Regions from separate parts of the Shewanella sp. 125m-1 genome, predicted to be linked through region 1. Evidence: riboswitches for the same ligand, from Rfam matches in the RefSeq annotation. Region 1 holds a riboswitch; the other holds the start of a gene.

What was found. Region 1 has a riboswitch for cobalamin ahead of ACVBIK_RS02565 (ABC transporter ATP-binding protein). Riboswitches for the same ligand answer to the same signal wherever they lie in the genome.
Region 2: linked by a shared signal. The riboswitch ahead of ACVBIK_RS07435 (TonB-dependent receptor domain-containing protein) and the one ahead of ACVBIK_RS02565 (ABC transporter ATP-binding protein) in region 1 are both predicted to bind cobalamin.

What each region holds. Positions count from the first base shown of each region.
Region 1 is NZ_JBRILT010000003.1:90,689-94,450, reverse strand. It holds gene metH (methionine synthase) at 1-246, opposite strand, end outside; gene ACVBIK_RS02570 (histidine phosphatase family protein) at 534-1,166, shown strand; cobalamin riboswitch at 1,513-1,667, shown strand; gene ACVBIK_RS02565 (ABC transporter ATP-binding protein) at 1,878-2,795, shown strand; gene ACVBIK_RS02560 (FecCD family ABC transporter permease) at 2,797-3,762, shown strand, end outside.
Region 2 is NZ_JBRILT010000011.1:56,016-59,777, forward strand. It holds gene ACVBIK_RS07430 (arylesterase) at 1-31, opposite strand, end outside; gene ACVBIK_RS07435 (TonB-dependent receptor domain-containing protein) at 135-1,988, opposite strand; cobalamin riboswitch at 2,114-2,320, opposite strand; gene ACVBIK_RS07440 (hypothetical protein) at 2,527-3,174, opposite strand; gene ACVBIK_RS07445 (BlaI/MecI/CopY family transcriptional regulator) at 3,521-3,762, shown strand, end outside.

The sequences.
Region 1 (3,762 bases):
AGCATCGGCTTGGGTGAGCACCAACATGTCGTTGTTGCCCTTTACATCACAATGCCAGTCTTTGAACTGTTCACCACGGAACTCATCTTCTTCAAATTTGCGATCTTGGATCATGGTGCCCATCGCGCCGTCGAGGATAAGGATCCCATCTTGAAGCTTTTGGGTAAGTACTGCTAAAACCTTGTCGGCAGAGTCTTGAGTATGTGCTACTGCGCTCAAGGCATGTGTTGGGGTACAGGTTGCCATAGATAATTCCTACCAGTTCGCAAATCGTTATTCTTGTAATACCAAGCAAAATAAGTCTCTGAATACTTAACTTACCTAGATCTGGTGTAAATCATGTCCGTTATTTTCAGTTAAGGTCGTTTATTATTAGTGACCTTTTATTTTGTTTGGACATTTATACGTATAGACGTCCATAATACGTGAGAGGCGATAAAAAGTGCAAGTGCTAAAGCATGATACTTTTTCAGCATTAAAAGCCAATGAATTTTAACTAAGTTGCTGATAAATAATGAAGGTCAACAGGTATAATGCAAACCACTAAGGTGATTTTACTTCGGCACGGCGAATGCGATGGTGGCAATATTTTACGCGGCCAAGTTGATGTTGCGTTAACTGAGCTTGGTCAGTTGCAGATGAAAAAGGCATTTTCCGCCTTATGCTTAACCGATTTGTCAGTCGATTTTACCGTTGGTTTTACTGTTAATAGTGTGATTAGTTCACCGCTTCAGCGCTGCGCCAACATCGCAGAGCAATTGGCTCGTGAGCATGATTTAGACTTTTCTATTGAAGCAGGTTTTAAAGAGCTGAACTTCGGCGATTGGGACGGACAAACCTTCGACGCGCTTTATCAAACTTGTGGCTCCGCGCTTGATAACTACTGGAAAAACCCTTGGTTGTTATCGCCGCCTCATGGCGAGTCTATGCAAGATTTTGAGGCGCGTATCGATAAAGCCTGGCAGGCGATGCTTGAGCTGCATCAAGGAAAGACGGTATTAGTGGTGACTCACGGTGGCGTAATACGTCATTTAATGAGTAAAGCTCTGGACGTCAGTCTGTGTGCGGGTTTTTACACCTCGCTTAAATTGCCTTACGCGGCCACGGTAGTGATTGATGTGCTGCACAATGATAATAAGCAGTTCATGACCCTAAATTGGCGGTAGAAGTTTAAAGAAGGACCTAGGACCTAGGACCTAGGACCTAGGACCTAGAGCTTAGAACCTAGAATCTAGAACCTAGAACCTAGAACCTAGAACCTAGAACCTAGAACCTAGAACCTAGAGCTTAGAACCTAGAACCTAGAACCTAGAGCTTAGAACCTAGAACCTAGAACCTAGAGCTTAGAACCTAGAACCTTTTTATCGTAGGTCGGGCTTTAGCCCGTCAATCTTGGTTTTATTTATAAAACAAAGGTGATATCAGCCTTGCTGGTATGATGCTAAACTGCGGCGTTATCTTATGTAGCGCTGCTTGCGTTAAAGGCTGCGTTTGCTCTTAGCATAAAAGATAGCTAAAAAATGAAAGTTAGGTGCTTAACAGCATAAAGGGAACCGGAGGCTGGCAGTTATTCGCCGCTTAGTCCGGACTGTACCCGCAACTGTAGGGAAGGTTAGCCATAGGGCTGCGCTTCCAAGTCAGATACCTGCCTAACTTATGTTGTTCATTACGTATCATTCAGTACGTGTTGATAATTAAAAAGTGTATCCATATACACATAAACTCGTGCGGGCGACTCGAGGGAGAGAATAAAATGAAGTTCCATGCTTGGTTGTTAGACCTAGATCTAGACCTAGATCGAGGCTTGCTAAAGGCCTGTTTATATGATGCTTGCTTATTCGATGCCCGTTTTTTCAAACAATGGGTAAATGGCTGCAATGGCTAATTCGCAATTAAAGCAGCAGATTCACGCTGAAGCTAAAACCCAAACAGTGCTGTCTGTTAACGACTTAGGCTGGCAACTGGATGGTAAAGCCATTTTGTCGGCAATCGACTTTAGCTTAGCTGAAGGTAAGATGCTGGGCATTATAGGGCCTAACGGCGCAGGGAAATCCAGTCTACTGCGCTGCTTATATCGCTTCATTAAGCCAACAACGGGTTGTATTAACTTGTTTGGGCAAGATATTAGCGCGCTATCGGCTAAAGCTTTTGCCCAGCAAATCGCCGTGGTACTGCAAGACACCCCCCATCATTTCGAGATGACCACTGCGCAACTTATCGGCCTAGGTTTAACGCCTCATAAAAGTGCCTTTGATTTTACTAGCCGCAGCGATCGCGTTGTGATCGCACAAGCACTTGAAAAAGTAGGTCTTGAAGATAAAGCCAATCAAGCCTATGAGAGCTTATCGGGCGGTGAAAAGCAGCGTGCCTTGATTGCTCGCGCCATTGTGCAGCGCCCTAAACTACTTATTCTCGATGAGCCGACAAATCACTTAGATATTCGTTATCAGATCCAAACCTTAGAGCTACTGCGCAGTCTCAATATCACCGTTATCACCTCTATTCATGATCTTAACCTTGCCAGTGCACTGTGTGATGAACTCCTCCTGCTTGATAAGGGCCGTGCTATAGCCAATGGTTCACCTAAGATGGTACTCACTGAGCAGCGCATCGCTGAAGTGTTTGATGTGTGCTGTGAAATCAAGCCTCATCCTCAGCATGGTAATCCGCTTATCTGTTATTTCTATGGTTACGAGGGCGTGTCGGCAAGTGGTGAGAAAACCGCCGCGGATATAAAGGCGTCAGTTCAAGCTGAAGCTTTCGTTCAAATAAAAGCGAGAAGTACAGATGTTTAAGGTGAGTAAGGCCTCAATCGCGAGTCTGCCGTTAGCCATTAATTGTCGTCGCCGAACTGAGCATCTCGTTCTGCTTATACTCACTTTGGTGGCGCTAATCACCCCATTTGCTGCCACCAGTTTTGGTGCTGCCAGTATTAGTACCTTAGATGTGCTAAATGTGTTTAGCCACAAGCTGTTTAGTATCGGCGATCCTGTTGGCGTAAAAGAGCGCATTATTTGGGAGCTACGTTTACCGCGAGTCTTATTAGCATTTATTGCTGGGGCTGGACTGTCGATAGCGGGCAGTGTGCTGCAAACTGTGACGCGAAATCCGCTGGCAGATCCTTATCTATTTGGGATCTCATCGGGCGCCTCTTTTGGCGCTGTAGTGGCGTTAACCCTCTTTAGCCAAAGCATGCTTTGGCTCAGTCTGCCGGTTGGCGCATTTATCGGTGCCAGCTTATCGGTATTGCTGGTATTGAGCTTATGTGGCCGTAACCTAAGCACCCAGGTTGAGCGCATGTTGCTTTCTGGCGTGGCAACCTCGTTTATGTTTGGCGCACTCGCCAGTTTGATGTTGTACTTTTCCAGTCCACAAGCTGCTGCATCGGTACTGTTTTGGACCTTAGGCAGCTTTGCTAAAGCCAGCTGGCAAGGCTTGTGGCTGCCAGCTTTAGTCGTGCTGATTTCATTGCTGGTTATCTTGTTGAATAAGCGTCAAATTGTCGCTATGCGGGCGGGTGATGAAACGGCTCATACTTTAGGGATCAATGTGGGTCGCTTACGTTTATCTATGCTGCTTATCTGTTCGCTAATCACTGCTATTTTAGTGGCTAATTGCGGTGGCATTGGCTTTATTGGCCTCATGGTACCGCATACCGTGCGTTTACTGTTTCCGGGGCGATTCCCATTGCTGTTAACAGCGTTAGTCGGTGGATTATTTATGGTTTGGGTGGATGTATTAGCGCGAACCTTATTGAGTTAT
Region 2 (3,762 bases), on a different contig from region 1:
CAATAGGGCGACGCTTAAATAATGGTTTCATCAATAACTTTTAACTTGAGGCTGTAGCCAAAAAATAACATAAAAAAAGCCAGACACAAGGTCTGACTTAAGTACGCATATCATTTTAAATATGTCACAAAAAACTAGAATGCTTGATAGCTAACACTCAAAAATAGCTCTCTACCAGGGCTAAAGTAGTTTTGAGCGGAGATAATCTCTGCGTCAAAGATGTTGTTCGCTTTTAAACGTAAGCTCCAAGCATCATCGAGCTGATAACCCACACTTAAATCAACTTTATGATAGGCATCCAAAAACGCATCATAACCAGCATAACGCTTACCTTGATAATGGTAGTTAGCCAAGAGATCAAAACGTTGCCAGCTATAGCTCAGCATATAGTTAAACTCATTCTCGCTACGGCCAACAAGCTGCTCACCTGTTTGTTTATTCTCAGCATCCAGATAGGTATAACCCAGTTGGTGCTCAAGGCTCAATAACTGGAAATTAGCAGACAGTTCGATACCGCTGATCTCAGCTTCATTGATATTCGCAGGCTTCCAGATATCCCAACCATAATCGTCTTTCTCACCCGTAGGGGCCCAAGCAATCAGATTATCGATAGTATTTTTAAATACACTGATATAAGCACGCACATCTTTAGCATTAAAATGCAGCGTTAGATCGTAACTCTCAGCGGTTTCTGAGAGCAACTCTGCGTTACCAGAACCTGGCCAGTACAGGTCGTTAAAGGTTGGCACTTTAAAGGCCGTACCCGTTGTCGCGGCCAAACTCCATTGAGCATTAAACTGATATGCGAGACTAGCGTTATATGAAACTTCGCTGTCGATATTTTCCACATCATCATAACGCACCGCAACTTCAGCCAGTATATTGCTCCACTGCTTTTGCACTAAGGCGTAGACACCTAAGATATCTCGCTCATCTTGGGCATAATCGCCCTTAACAGACTCATTTGACCAATCGACACCGCCCGTCAGGGTCAAGTCGCTTGCCGCTAGGTATTGGTTACTCCAATTGACCTGATCGCGTTTGGTTTCAAACTCAGATATTGGCACACTGATATCGTTACCACGAAAGTTCTCGTTTGAATCGCGAGACTGGCTTAAGGCTAATTTGCTGGTAAATCGGTCATTACTGTATTGCGTAGCAAGATCCCAAAAGTAATTCTCATAGTCTGACTCATCTGCCGAACCTGAGGCATAGATATCGTCGTACTGAGTGTTACCTTTATCGTATTGTCCGGTCCAAAGTGCTTGCCAGTTTTGATTAATTTGCTGAGAGCCGTTTACTGAAAGCGCGTTGCGCTTATAACCATCATCATCATTTTCAACCTCTGCGCCGTTATATACATCATAACCTTCTGATTGCTCATGGTTAACGCTCAGTGTTGTACTACCATCGCCATGGGTCATACCTGCGCCAAATGAGCCGCGAATATATTCATTGCTGCCATATTCAGCACCCGCAAACCATTCACCGCCCTTGAGTTGGCGAGTAAAAATCTGAATGACGCCGCCAATAGCATCACTGCCCCACACAGACGCTCGAGGTCCTTTTAGGACTTCGATTCGCTCAATATTTTCAGGTGATAAACTGTTAAAGCTAACTGTACCTAATGTGGCAGAGCCGACTTTAACGCCATCGATTAGGACTAATACATGGTTGGAGTTACTGCCGCGAATACTGACAGATGTTGCCTGACCCGCACCGCCATTGCGCGATACACTAACACCCGGAAGTGTTTCTAATACGTCAGCCACAGACTTTGGATTAAGACGCGCTATCTCTTCACGTTCAATGGTATTAATGACGGTTAGCTGCTGATCGGCGCTTCTATCAAAACGAGAACCGGTTACGGTAATCGTTTCATCAACATTTGCTAAGTGAGATGCGACTTCTTCGGCCGAAACTGAAAAGGCTGATAAGCTAACAAGACTACTGACTAGTAGTGCGATTTTTGATGGTTGTGTTCCCATTTACCTTTTTACTCCTAAAGGAAAACGGGGCAAATACGTCACGGTGACACGACCCATAAATGAAAAAAATCACTCGTTTATTGGTTCGTTTAATTGCCGCATTTCGAGATCTGCCCGCCGAAATCATCGAAATCACTTTGCTGGCCGGTCTCCGGACTTAGGTTCTGTATTAACGTATTAATACCCGAATACAAGCTTTCAACACCTATCCATTAAGGCGCACTTGTCTCTCACCATTCACCGTTGCGGGGGCAGTGTCAGAATTTAACTGACTTCCCGATTATCCCTAAGTTACAGCCGTAACCTGAGGCACCAATAAAGTTGACTAAATATCGTTATAAGTTTTTGTTACTCAAAAGTGAACAAATATCACTATCAAGAGTGCCGCGCATTATAGACGTCTATACGGTTAAATGTCTAACTTAACACCACTTAAAACCCGTATTTAAGCCGAGGAATATTCACCTTGTACCTAGCGATCTAATGTTTCACATTAATATCAGCAACATATAATTATCACATTGAGTCTACCAAGCCTTTAATACAAGCTCAGAGGGGTAATACTAGATAAAAACTCTTGCTGATTTTGCGCTTTGATGGGAGGATTTTCTTTGCTAAATGCGTCACCACGAATCGATTTATGAATTAAATACAGATCCAGTTTCCCCCTGATAGCGGTGTAATGGCCAATCTCTCCTAGAGTTTGCACCTCATCATAAGCAATACCTGCTACCGACTTAATATGAGAGTTGGGCATCTTAGTGCAGCCGATAATCGCGCTTGCAGCTTCATGGCCGTTGAGTGGCTCACTTTGCAAGGTTTCAAACACCGTTTCCCCTTGGCAACTGTCGAAGTATACCTCTGCCATAGTCTCTAAAAATTTTTGTGGGCTCACATCTTCAGCGATCCCTTTAAACCCTTGCACACACAGCATAGATGACCAGGTTTGTAACGCTTGAGAAGCGGGAACAAACTCAGCAGAGAACATCGTCTCTTGTTGATTTGAATAAGCGAGTTTCCAGTCTAACGGCAAACTAAAATTAAATGTTTGACTAAAAATCGCTAGTTGCTTGGGAGTTTTATCGACGTGCGCTGTAACCGCTTCATCACTTAAACCGTATGATGGAAAAGCTAGAAATATTACACATAACAGGCCTGCTGCCATGCGCGGAGATAATGACGTCATACCTTTACAATCCTTGTTGGGGGTACTTTTATGAACAGATATTCTATCTGTGCATCTGTCAAAGTGGTACTTAAAAAGTCATTAAATTGAATCCGCATAAATGCACAGTCATCTTCAATGGCTATCACCTCCGCCCTTCCATATTTAACAATAGCTTATATACCGACAGCTAATCTAGAACAAAAAAACACCAAAAAGTACTTGCGCAATACAATTACATTTGTAATCTTAAATATACATTACAGCTGTAATCGTAAAGAACATTCAGCAAAGGATGACTTTGAAAGAGGCCGACTTTGAAAGAGAGCAACTATGAAAAAGGTTTTACTATGAAAGAGGTTTTACTATGAAAGAAATCAGTAATGCCGAGCTGTGTGTGCTCAATATCCTTTGGCAATCATCGCCAATGAGTGCTAACGATGTCATCAGTGAATTATCTCGCAGCAATGACTGGCACGAAAAAACGGTCAAGACGCTACTTAACCGCCTAGTAAAAAAACAAGCCATTGGCTTTGACAAGCAGGGCCGCTCATATCTTTACTTCCCTCTCATCGAACAGAGTGAATACCAGCTTAAAGAGAGTGAGTC